One region of the Zhongshania guokunii genome, then DNA from elsewhere that is predicted to be linked to it. Evidence: riboswitches for the same ligand, from Rfam matches in the RefSeq annotation. Region 1 holds a riboswitch; the other holds the start of a gene.
What was found. A riboswitch is a leader RNA that binds a small molecule or an ion and turns the genes downstream of it on or off. The one in region 1 is predicted to bind cobalamin.
Positions count from the first base shown of each region.

Region 2: linked by a shared signal. The riboswitch ahead of AB4876_RS04875 (TonB-dependent receptor) and the one ahead of AB4876_RS05790 (TonB-dependent receptor domain-containing protein) in region 1 are both predicted to bind cobalamin.

Region 1 is NZ_JBFRYA010000004.1:77,668-83,813, forward strand. It holds gene AB4876_RS05775 (AmpG family muropeptide MFS transporter) at 1-709, opposite strand, end outside; gene AB4876_RS05780 (YajQ family cyclic di-GMP-binding protein) at 824-1,306, opposite strand; gene AB4876_RS05785 (ketopantoate reductase family protein) at 1,402-2,346, shown strand; cobalamin riboswitch at 2,411-2,592, shown strand; gene AB4876_RS05790 (TonB-dependent receptor domain-containing protein) at 2,683-4,557, shown strand; gene cobO (cob(I)yrinic acid a,c-diamide adenosyltransferase) at 4,633-5,241, shown strand; gene AB4876_RS05800 (cobalamin-binding protein) at 5,235-6,122, shown strand; gene AB4876_RS05805 (FecCD family ABC transporter permease) at 6,109-6,146, shown strand, end outside.
Region 2 is NZ_JBFRYA010000003.1:156,653-162,798, reverse strand. It holds gene AB4876_RS04880 (sensor histidine kinase) at 1-477, opposite strand, end outside; gene AB4876_RS04875 (TonB-dependent receptor) at 680-2,692, opposite strand; cobalamin riboswitch at 2,889-3,148, opposite strand; gene AB4876_RS04870 (sirohydrochlorin chelatase) at 3,492-4,646, shown strand; gene cobM (precorrin-4 C(11)-methyltransferase) at 4,669-5,493, opposite strand; gene cobJ (precorrin-3B C(17)-methyltransferase) at 5,538-6,146, opposite strand, start outside.

The DNA.
Region 1 (6,146 bases):
ATGCGCTGGCCCAACCCTTGCGGTTAACGAACTCTTTAAAGGGTTCGACCACGGCGGCCCGCAGGCTGAGCGGCGCGATGCTAGCGTCGACCGCCTCCTCTATCCACAGGGTCATAGCCACGCCAATCAGCATAAAGGCGGCCATGACCATAAACACCGTACTCCAGGGCAGGTAGTCACCCAGAATCACCCCAATCGAGCCCGGCACTAAACCCGCCAAGCGATAGGCCTGTACGTGAATGGCATTGCCCAACCCCAGCTCATCGTCGCGCAATAACTCGCGCCGATAGGCATCTAGCACCACGTCTTGGCTAGCACTGCAAAAAGCTACCGCCGCCGCGCCGTAGGCGACAAGGCCCACCGAAAACTTAGGGTCGATAAAGCCGAGCACCGCCATCGACGCGATCAAACCGAACTGGCTGATGATCATCCAGCCCCGCCTGCGCCCCAAAAAGGGCGGCACATAGCGATCCATCAGCGGAGCCCACACAAACTTCCAGTTATAGGGAAAGCCAATCAGCGCAAACAAGCCAATTTCGGCCAAGCCCACACCCTCACTGCGCAGCCAAGCCGGCACCAACTGAATCAAAAAATACAGCGGCAAACCGGAGGCAAAGCCAGTTAGCACGCAGATAAACATGTGGCGGTTAAAAATAGCTTGCTGCCAAGACGGCGGCGCTGGCGCTGAAGAAGAGGGCTGATCAGTCATAGACGGTTCCGCATAAAGTTGCGCTTATTCTGGCTTGCGGGGAGCAGAATGCAAGGCTGCTGAACTGGGCCCGTGCGCTGACGCAGAAAATAGCGTCGGCGCACAGCACCGCAATCAATCGCGGAAATTGGTGAACTGCAGGGGCTGATCCAACTCTTCGGCGCGCAATACCGCCATCACTTCTTGTAGGTCGTCGCGTTTTTTGCCGGTAACCCGCACTTGCTCGTCTTGAATCTGGCTCTGCACCTTTAATTTGCGGTCTTTAATCAATTTAACGATTTTGCGGGCCACATCTGAGTTCAAACCGCTTTGCATAGTGACCAACTGCTTCACCTGCTTACCTGCGCCCTTCACATCGCCCAGTTCCATGGCCAGTGGATCGATCTTCACTTTAATGAGCGCCGCACGCAGCAGATCTTCCATCTGCTGCAACTGGAACTCCGCCTCAGCGAACATGGTCACCGTCAGTGCGTCGCGCTCAAAGCGCGCATCCACGCCCTTAAAATCGAAACGGGTTTCTATGACCCGTCCCGCCTGATCAACGGCATTGGTAAAGATGTGTAAATCCACTTCTGAGACAATATCAAACGCTGGCATAGCCTAAATTCCTTTGTTATGTTGCGCCGCGCAGTTTAGCATCCCGAGACTGCGGACTGAATGTGTAGGACCAAGCAAATGTACAGAAAATCACAGTGAGCAACACCGCAAATCCAATATGGTCTATTCTTGGCGCCGGGGCCATTGGCAGCCTATGGGGCAGCTACGCTCAGCGCAGTGATCAAAGCACTGAGCTCATTTTTCGTGACCGCCGCAGCTTAGCAGCTTATCGCCAGCACGGCGGTATTAACTTTACTGCCGGTGCCAAAACCGAATTACTCAATATTGCCGCCTGCTGTCCTGAAACTATTAAAGCTCCTATCCAGCAGTTGCTGATCACCACTAAAGCCCAGCAAACCCTCACCGCATTGCAAGCCATAGAAACCCACATTCTACCCAAGGCCAGCTTGGTGATACTACAAAACGGCCTTGGCATTGCCGAGCAAGTGCAGGCGCAATTCCCCCACGCAAATATCTATCAGGCATCCACCACCGAGGGCGCCTACCGGCCCCAACCCTTTGCGGTAGTCCACGCGGGGCGCGGCCAAACCCTGATAGGCCATGCCAATACCAAAGGTTTAACGCCGCAACTAAGCAGCATTGCCAAAGCGCTGAGTTTCTCGCCGCTAGCCGTCAGCCCGAACAGCAATATAAAAGCCGTGCTGTGGCGCAAGCTGGCAATTAACTGCGCAATCAACCCGCTGACCGCCATTTATCGCTGCCGAAATGGCGAGCTGCTCGACAAACCAGCAGCCCTTGCCCAAATGAGCAGCGTGGTAAATGAGATACTTGAGCTCAGCAAAGCCCTTGGCCTAGACCAAGAGCTAGCCGATCTTCATCAGCAGGTTATTGAGGTTGCCCGCGCCACCGGGAACAATCGCTCCTCAATGCTCCAAGATATTGAAGCTGGACGAGAAACCGAGATCGACGCGATTACCGGCTATCTGTGCCAGCTGGCCACAAAGCAGGGTTTAAGCCTGCCCTGCAATCAGCAACTGCTCGACGAAGTTCGACGGATTTCACCGCAAAATCACCACTAATACCCTAGGTTTAACCTCCATTTCCCACCCCGCATAATTTGACAAAATAGCGCCATAGCCGTAGAGTGCGCGCCACGTAAGAGGTGCTCAAAACCGCGTAAAGCGCGGCGCTAAGTTAAACGGGAAGTCTGGTGAGGCGCTGTTCGCAAAGAACACCACCAAGTCCGACGCTGCCCCCGCAACGGTAAGCCACTGTCAGCCACAAGACAGGGCAAGCCCGGAACCGGCCTGTTACCGATTCACCCGATGAAGCGGAGGGCTCCATCAGCGGTCGTATACTTGTATATAACCCCTACCCCTCCCTCATTGCTTCCCTAGCTGGCTTTGAGGTTAACCATGAACAAATTCACATTAAGCGCATTAAGCGGCGCTTTAAGCATTGCGGCATCGGCAACGTCGGCCCAGTCCCACAGCGAGATGGAAACGACCATCGTCACTGCGACCCGCACCGAACAATCGATTGCCGACAGTTTGGCACCAGTCACGGTATTTGAACGCGCCGATATCGAGCGTATTCAACCTGCCGACTTACAGGAATTACTGTCTCGCGCTGTGGGCGTGAGCTTTGTTCGCAACGGTGGCCACGGCGCCAATACCAGCCTGTTTCTGCGTGGCAATCAAAGCAACCACACCTTGGTCTTAATCGACGGCGTGCGCATTGGCTCGGCCACCCTCGGCAGCCCGTCGCTAACCAATCTGCCCCCTGAGCTTATTGAGCGGGTGGAAATTGTGCGGGGCTCACGCTCTAGCCTTTACGGTTCCGAAGCCATCGGTGGCGTTGTGAATATCATTACCCGTAAATACCACGACACCGACGGCGTGCAGCCATTATTGCAACTTGGCATTGGCACCCAGGGCAGCAGCAAAGCCCTTGCCGCAATTAGCGGCGGCAATAGCCAAACGCAATTCAATCTTAGCGCCCTGCACGAGAACACCGACGGAGTGGACAACACCGAGGGCACTAGCGGCGTTCACGGCGACAAAGACGCCTTTGAACAAACCGCCTTTAACCTGAGCTTGAGCCACAAAATCAACGACCGCGCCAAGGTGTCAGCGCTTTACCAAAACAGCACCAGCGAAAGCGACTACGACAATAACTGCTACGGCACCGGCTTTGTGAAATACAGTTGCTCGCCGTATTCCGACAGCGAAGTCAGCGTTGCCAATATTCGCGGCGAATTCCAATTACTGAAAAACTGGCTACTGACCTTGTCGGCAGGCGAGTCTAAAGACCAATCACAAATTGACTATCACTACGTCGAAGCTGGCGCCATGGGCGTGAGCGGCGACAATTTTGACACCACCCGCAATATTTACAGTGTGCAAAATGACTGGCTACTCGGCAAAAACCACGTGCTCACTGCAGGCTTTGAGCGCTTGCTCGACAAGGTCAACAGCAATCTAAATTACAACGAAGACAGCCGCGCCAACAAAGCGGTGTTCGCCCAGTGGCAGGCCGACTTTGGCATAGTCGACTTAACAATCGGAGGTCGTAACGACGACAACGAACAGTTTGGCACCTACGACACCGGCAATGCCTCGGTGGGCGTTCAGATCGGCAAACCATTGAAAATCATTGCCTCCTACGGCGAAGGCTTTAACGCGCCCACCTTTAACGATCTGTATTATCCCTTCTACGGCGTGACGACATTAAAACCAGAAACATCAGAAAACCGCGAATTGGAATTGCGCGTCAATCAAGCTTGGGGCACGTGGAGCGCTAGCTACTTTAATAACGACGTCGACAAGCTCATTCAATACAACCCCGCCACCTTTGGCCCAGATCAAATTAAAGGCGCAAAAATAAAAGGCCTTGAGCTCAGCATGGCGACTAGCCTGTATCAATGGAATATCGAGGCCAATGCCACCCTGCTCGATGCCACCGACACCAGCACCGGCAAAGATTTGCGGCGTCGGGCCAGCAAGCAATTTAATATTGATGCAGATCGCCAGTGGCAACAGTGGGGCGCCAGCGCGAGCTTACGCTTTGTTGGCAAACGCTATGAAGACACCGCCAACAACGACGAGCTCGGCAGCTATGCCTTGATCGACACCGCAGTGTCCTATCGTATCAACGAACAGTTAAAACTCAATTTAGCCCTAAAAAATATCTTTGATCGCGAGTATGTCACTGCACGCAGCTTCAGCCTTGGTGACTACCAAGCAATTGGCCGCGAAGCGATGTTGAGCATCACTTACACGCCAAAATAAAGGTATTATTGGTCTTTGTCTTTCACGCCGTCTCGGGCTTACGCACGTGGCGGCGAATATTTAACAGGTGATTATATGACGACCCTGAGCGACGAAGAAAAACACCAGAAACGCATGCAAATCAAAAAGGCCATGATCGACGAAAAAGTCGCGCAGGCCACCGAAGAGCGCGGGGTACTTATCGTGCTCAGCGGCCCCGGCAAGGGCAAATCTAGCTCTGGCTTTGGCACAGTAATTCGCGCCTTGGGCCACGGCTACAAAGCCGCGGTGGTGCAATTTATTAAAGGTACTTGGGACTGTGGCGAGCGCAATTTTATTCAACAGCGCTGCCCCGAAGTCCCGTTTATTGTGATGGGTTCCGGCTTTACTTGGGAAACGCAAAACAAAGAACAAGATCGTGAAGCCGCCCAGCAAGCTTGGCAGAAAACCAAGCTGCTCTTGCAAGATGAAACCATTCATCTGGTATTGCTCGACGAAATCACCTACGTTTTAAAATACGGCTATCTCGACGCCGAAGAAGTTTACGAAGCCCTGCGCAATCGCCCCCGTGAACAAAGCGTCATTGTGACTGGCCGCGGCGCGCCCGTACCGCTCAAACAGCTGGCCGACACCGTGTCGATGATCGACGATACCAAACACGCCTTTCACAGTGGCATAAAAGCCCGCAAAGGTGTGGAGTGGTAGCGTTGAAAACCACTGTTGCAGTCATTCTCAGCGCACTATTTGCAGCCGGTTCGGCGTTAGCCGACATCTGCGTGCAGGATGATAGCGGCGCCAACGTTTGCCTGAGCAAACCCGCCCAGCGCATTATTGCCCTGTCGCCAGGCGCTACCGAATTAGTCTATGCCGCGGGTGGCGGCGACCAACTGGTAGCCGCCGTCAGTTATTGCGACTACCCCGAAGCAGCAAAAGCACTGCCCCGCGTTGGCAGCTACAATCGCTTTGACCAAGAGGCGATACTGGCGCAAAAGCCCGACCTGCTAATCGCATGGATTGAAGGCAACCCCCGCGAGCAATTGGCCAAACTAAAATCTCTGGGCCTGACTATTTACTATACCCAGCTCAATGATTTTGACGACGTAAGCTCCAGCCTAGAAAGGCTTGGCAAACTCGCGGGCAGTGAGACACAGGCCAAACTCGCGGCGGATAAATTCCGCGCGGGTATTGCCGAACTAGAAGATCGCTACAGCCAGTCGGCGCCTGTTACCGTGTTCCAGCAAATATGGAGCAACCCTCTAATGACCGTTAATAATGAGCATATTATTAGCGAGGCCACCCGCATTTGCGGCGGCGTGAATGTGTTTGGCAATTTGCCTAATCTCAGCGCCCGCATCGACAATGAAGCGGTACTGGCCGCCGACCCCGAGGCCATCATCGCCGGTGGTATGGGCGAAGAAAATCGCGACTGGCTGGACGAGTGGCTGCGCTTTAGCGGCCTTACTGCCGTGCGTCGCAACAACTTATTTTTTATTCCGCCATCGACTATTCAACGGCCAACCCCGCGCTTACTCGAAGGCACTACCTTGCTCTGCCAACATTTAGAGACTGCCCGTGGCCGCCGTTAAATCCAGCCGCGGAGCACTGCCACG
Region 2 (6,146 bases), on a different contig from region 1:
TAACTCGGGCTGAGCAACAGTGCGAATACTGCCATTGGGACCAAAGCGGTCCACCCGAACCTGCTCAAGTCCGTTGGCACGAATGAAACGAATTTGTAATTTGGGCTTAGCTTTGAGCATCTCGGTAAATATAACTCCCAGCCGCGACACCCACTCCTGAAAAGTCGATCCGTCGCGAGGGTCTATACCTCCATTTCTTTCTGCTCGAATCAGGCCTTGTATAGGCGGGGTGCCCGCAATAAACCGCAAATCTCTAACCAGCTCCAACATATTGGCGCGAAACTGCACCGCCTGTAACTCAGACTCATTAATTAGATTCTGTTCAGTAGCATCGAGCAATTGCTGATCTAATTGGCTCATAATAATGGAGATAATTACCGCATTACTGAGCACAATAAGCGCAACCAGTGGAAACAGGATGCGCCGTGTGATGCTTTTTCGTTTGCCAAGTATCGGCATATGCTCGGAAGCAGGCATATAAAAGCTCGTAATGTAAGATTACCTAACGAGGTAATTGATGGCGGGGCAGAATAATAATTACTCAACAATCCCATTGCTTTACTATAGGCAATATGAACGTCGATAGCTATTACTCACAAGCTAAATTAAATAGGTAGTTATCGCTATAAAAGCGAAATAAATACCCCGACAACCAATCCCAATCGCTGGGGCACAGCTACTAAAAGTGGTAAGCCAATGTCCCCCGATAAGTACGAGGCTCCATTGGGTGCGAGTGGCGGTCAAGCTGGGGCTCAATACCGGCGTTGCGCTCGGATAAAGTCCGTGAGGCATAGTAATAAGTGATATCGTCATCACGTTCATCCAAGGCATTAATGACCTCAAGCCCCAGCGATATACCACTTTTAAAGCGATAGCCAATATTGGCATTAACACTCTTCGAGGCCGCCGATTCAACATCACCGCCTTCGGTAAGCTTGCGAGGGCCGAAATAGCGCAGTCTAAGCCCCCCGTACACGCCGTTATCTAAATCGATACTCGCGCCCATAGCAAAGACCTGTTCAACGCTGTCGGGCACATATTTGCCCAATACCTGCCCCTCGTCGACCTGCAGTTGCTTAAACTCGGTTTCCGACGAGGCAACATCCATATCCAATACAAACCAGTCCACCGGCTGATAAAATACGCTCACCTCAAGGCCTTGGCGACGGCTGGCATCCCGAGGTTCGGTTGTCGACTCATCGCCAACAAACACCAACTCTGAATCTAAATCTAAACGAAACGCCACCACCGACAGCTGAATATCATTGGCCAGCAAGCTGCGCATCCCCAATTCATAGCCGACCGACGAAGATATCAGCGGCACTGCACTTTCCCTTCTCACTACACCCCGCGCATCATTGCTGTGAAAGCCCTCGCCATAATTAATGAAGAACTCCGTGGTCGCGAATGGGCCAAAGCGCAGTGATAATTTGGGCGACAACAAGGCCTCGCGGTCGCTGCCACCCGCCGTCGCGTCAAGCTTATCGGCTACCGCCACATCAATGGTTTGGTAGCGCAAACCCGCGATTGAGGCAAACCACGCCGTCCATTGGCTGTGTACGCTGCTGTATACACCGAGCGCCTGCTCTTCCACCGCCGCGCTGGCAAACAGATCGTATATTAGGCCTCGCTGGCTAAAGCCCACACCCACGTCGTTAATATCGTCCAGTCGCCATTCACCGCCGTAGCGCAATTCATGTACCGCGCTTAGGGCCTGCGTAAAATCTAGCTGGCCGCCGAGAGTCAGGCGATTATCGAATTGGGTAAATTGGTCACCGCGCACCTCGGGGTCGTCACTGTTATCGCGGGAGTAATAACTCGCGTTAGAGCTTAAACGCAGCGCATAATCCACCACGTAAAATTGACTTTGCAGATTCAGACCATCGTTCAATACCGACCAAATTTCAGCCGACAGGCTATAGCGGTGGGTGTCGCCACCCGTGCTGTCATCTAGGGAACCATAGCGATCCACGCTGCCCTCAGCCACTAGGCGCTGGGGAATCTGATCTGTCGAGGTCCAATCCGCTTCATAGGCCATGGCCGTCAGCGAATAACCTTGCTTGCGATCACCACCGCTGTATTTCAATACACCATTGGCTTTATCAAAGCCCTCTGGCAGCTGCCATGGGCCGTCGTTTTGCTGAGACTCAAAAGCATAAACCAGCTGGCCATCTGCCGCCGCCACTCCGCCAAAGGCCAAGAGACGCGCATAATCGTTTTCGCCCGCGGTAAGTTTCACGGTCTGATTTGCCATAGCCCGCGCATAAGATGTTCGCGCTGTACCCGCCGAGGAAAAATCCCCCGCCTCGGCATAATAGGGACCTTTGCGATAAACAATGCGGTCGACCAATTCGGGAATTAAAAAATTAAGATCGGTATAACCTTGGCCATGACCGTGACTCACCATATTGATGGGCATGCCGTCGACATAATTAGCAAAGTCGCTGCCGTGATCCAAATTAAAGCCCCGCAAAAAATATTGATTCGCCTTGCCGTCACCGCTGTGCTGGGTCACCACCATACCCGGTATGGTTTCTAATAACTCGGCGGGACGCAGCGCTGGGCGGTGCGCAATTTGCGCTGCCAGAACCGTACCTACCGAAGCAGCCTCAGCGTCGGCTAGCCCCCTATTGGCGAGCGAGCTACCTGTAACCTGCACTTCTTCAAGCTGACCAGCGCTGCGCTCGCTCACACCACTCAAGCCAGCCGCGTATGCTGGACATGCAAAGACAAAACAACTTATTACTAGCGGATTAAATATCGAATTTTTCAAAGGAATCGCCTCTTGATTGCAACAATCTCAATGGCGGCGGGAAATTAACGAGGAAATAGCAGAAGCCACAGAAATGACTCTGATTATACTCGCCTGATTGCACACCCCGACCATCAGGTAAATGCATATCAGGCAGGTCTACTGGCTCACGACTTCATTCTACGCGTTTAAGAAAACGCCAGAAAATGCGCTAATCGCCTTCCCAAGTTCAGTGACAACACCTTACTCAGTGGCCGTGATTAGCACTCATCGCATACAGTTGCGGGGACAGCTTCAATTAATCTCGCAAAACCGAAAGTCAATTTTACGCACTGAATTCCCTATTAATCGCTACGGTGAAAATATCACCTTGGAACCTAAAAATGCGCAGCGACTTTAACCTAAGTAATATTTAAATTCATCAAAAAAAACTATTTAAAAAAGTTACTTTAAACCGCCAAAAATAAATGAAACAATATGGTATCGAAACCCAAAAACCGAATTAAATGCCTGTAAATAAAAACTATTTTTACCTAAAAAGCACAACACGCAACAATCCAACCGCTCTCAAAACAAAAACTAAAGACGACACAAATCCCTCCAACAATATGGAGCCATTCAAGTACAAATCTATTAAAAAATTAATTTATTTACGCGCCATCAACAAACTTAATCCCTCAATGCTAATCAGTTACATCAATCCTTTTACTTCAATCACTTCTACGCAATGGACACCCGCATGACGAATTTAGAAAACCTGCCCAACAATTGCGGCTTACTTATCTGTGGTCACGGCAGCCGCGCCAAAATCGCTGAGCAGGAATTTAGCCTACTCGCTAAAAACCTGCGCCAGCGCTACCCCAAACTCAAAATCGAATACGGCTTTTTAGAGTATTCCGCGCCCAATATTCACATGGCCCTCGACGCGCTTCGCGAGCAAGGTGTAAAAACCATTTACGCCGTTCCCGGTATGCTGTTTGCCGCCACCCACGCCCAGAACGATATTCCCTCGGTACTCACCAGTTACCAGCAAAAGCACCCAGATCTGCATATTCACTACGGCCGTGAACTGGGCCTACACAGCAATATGATTGCCGCCTTTCAGCAGCGCATTCTCAATTCTCTTGGCCACACTGAGATTCCCGCCCCCGGCGCCCTCTACGACACCATGCTGGTGGTCGTCGGTCGCGGCACCTCGGTCGTTAATGCCAATGCCGACGCCGCCAAGCTCTGCCGTATCGCCGCCGAGAGCCTGGGCTTCGGCTGGTCCGAGACGGTCTACTCTGGCGTCACCTTTCCCTCGGTTGGCCGGGGCTTAGAAATGGCCTGCAAGCTCGGCTTTAAAAAAATTGTTGTCGCTCCTTACTTCTTGTTTGGCGGCCGGCTTATTGACCGCATTCACAGCTATATTGATAAAGTCGCCGCCGAACAGCCCGAGGTGCAGTTCATCAAAGCCGATTATCTCCGCGACCACCCCAAAGTCATCGATACCTTTGTGGCCCGCTTTGCCGAAACCATGAACGGCAGCCAACAACAAACCGGTCTACTCGCCGACTTTAGCGCTCGGCTCGCCCGAGGCGAAGTTGACTTACATCACCACCACGCCGAATACCAAGAACCCAATGCAGCGTATCAGCACAGTCACGATCACGATCACCCCCACAGTCATTCACATGAGCACGAGCATTCCCATGAATATGAAAAGCAACATGAACATGGCCATAGCCATGCCCGCTACCAACATATCGCCCATCCCCACGGCCCCCGCACCATGATTAACGACAATGTCTGCTGCTGTTTTATGAGCCAATTCCCAGCAGAACTCATTGCCGAAGAGCAGGCGCGCAAGCCCGCCCTAGACGGTATACCTGCCTGCAAGAAGCGGTCTGCTTAACACCATTCGGCCCATTCCAAACTTAAAGCACCGGCTGTTTTAAGCTGGGATGGGCGGCGCTGCTATTCACATCGCGCAGACGAGCGGGCTTAACTTTGGGGCGATACACATGGGCCTTATCGTGGTCGTATAAATACGAGTCGCTAAAGTCTTCACTGGCCAAAACCCAGCCCACTAAAATCAAACTGGTGCGGGTAAATTTCTTGTCGCGCACCTTGGCAACAATATCGCTTAAGGTGCCAACAACTTTATCTTGATCCGGCCAGGAGGTGCGGTAGCAAACTGCCACTGGGCAGTCGGCGCCGTAGTGGGGAATTAGCTCCTCCACAATTTTATGAATACGGGTCACCCCCAAATGAATCGCCAAAGTCGCGCCGCTGGCGGCCAAGGCAGGCAGTCGCTCGCGCTCGGGAAATGGGGTTTTGCCTTCGTAGCGGGTGTGAATAATGGTTTGCGACACCCCAGATAGGGTTAACTCCTTGCCGAGCCACGCCGCCGAGGCCGAGGTTGCGGTCACGCCGGGAATAATCTCATAGTCAATATTTAGGGCCTGCAAGCGGCGGATTTGCTCGCCGATGGCGCCGTAAACCGAGGGGTCGCCGGAGTGAATCCGCGCCACATCATGGCCCTCCTCACTGGCCCAAGAAATATGTGCCATGATTTCATCAAGGTCTAAAGACGCGGTATCGACAATCCGCAGGGCATCGCCTTGCCGTCCAGCAAAAATATCGGTGGGCACCAATGAACCAGCGTAAAGCAACACCGGACAGGCACTGATTAAGCGCTGGCCTTTTACCGTGATTAACTCTGGGTCGCCGGGGCCGGCGCCTATAAAAAATACTTTCACAGCGTTTCCTTTTTAAAAATCTTTAAGCAAGCCAGTCGTAAAATTTACGCTTTGCTGGCATAACCGCGAGGCGTGTAAATCCATTCTTTACGGCCGTTAACAATATGACGGGTTTCGCGATTGCCCACCGACACCAAGGTGAACATATCAACGTCGCCGGCCTTAAGATCGCCCAAGCACGTAAAACGAATATCTTCGTCGCTGCGCGTGAGCTGGCGGCCGATTACCACGGGCGTACTTGCAGGGCGGTACTGCAATAAAATGTCGCGGGCAGTATTCAGCTGCCAGTCCCGTTTTTTAGATACCGGATTATAAAAAGACACCACAAAATCGCCGCTGCCAGCGCCGTGTAAACGTTGTTCAATCACTTGCCAAGGCGTGAGTAAATCAGAGAGCGAGATTGTGCAAAAATCGTGGCCTAACATGGCGCCAACACGGCTCGCCGCGGCCTGCATGGCCGAAATACCTGGCACCACTTCAATATCGACCGCCAGCCATTCGGGGTGATGCTCTGCGCCGTTAAGCTGCTGATCTAATAGCTCAAACACCAAGGTGGCCATGGCGTAAATACCAATATCACCACTGGACACCAGCGCCGTGGCCTTGCCACTGGCGGCAAGATCTAGCGCCAAACGCGCCCGACCAATCTCCTC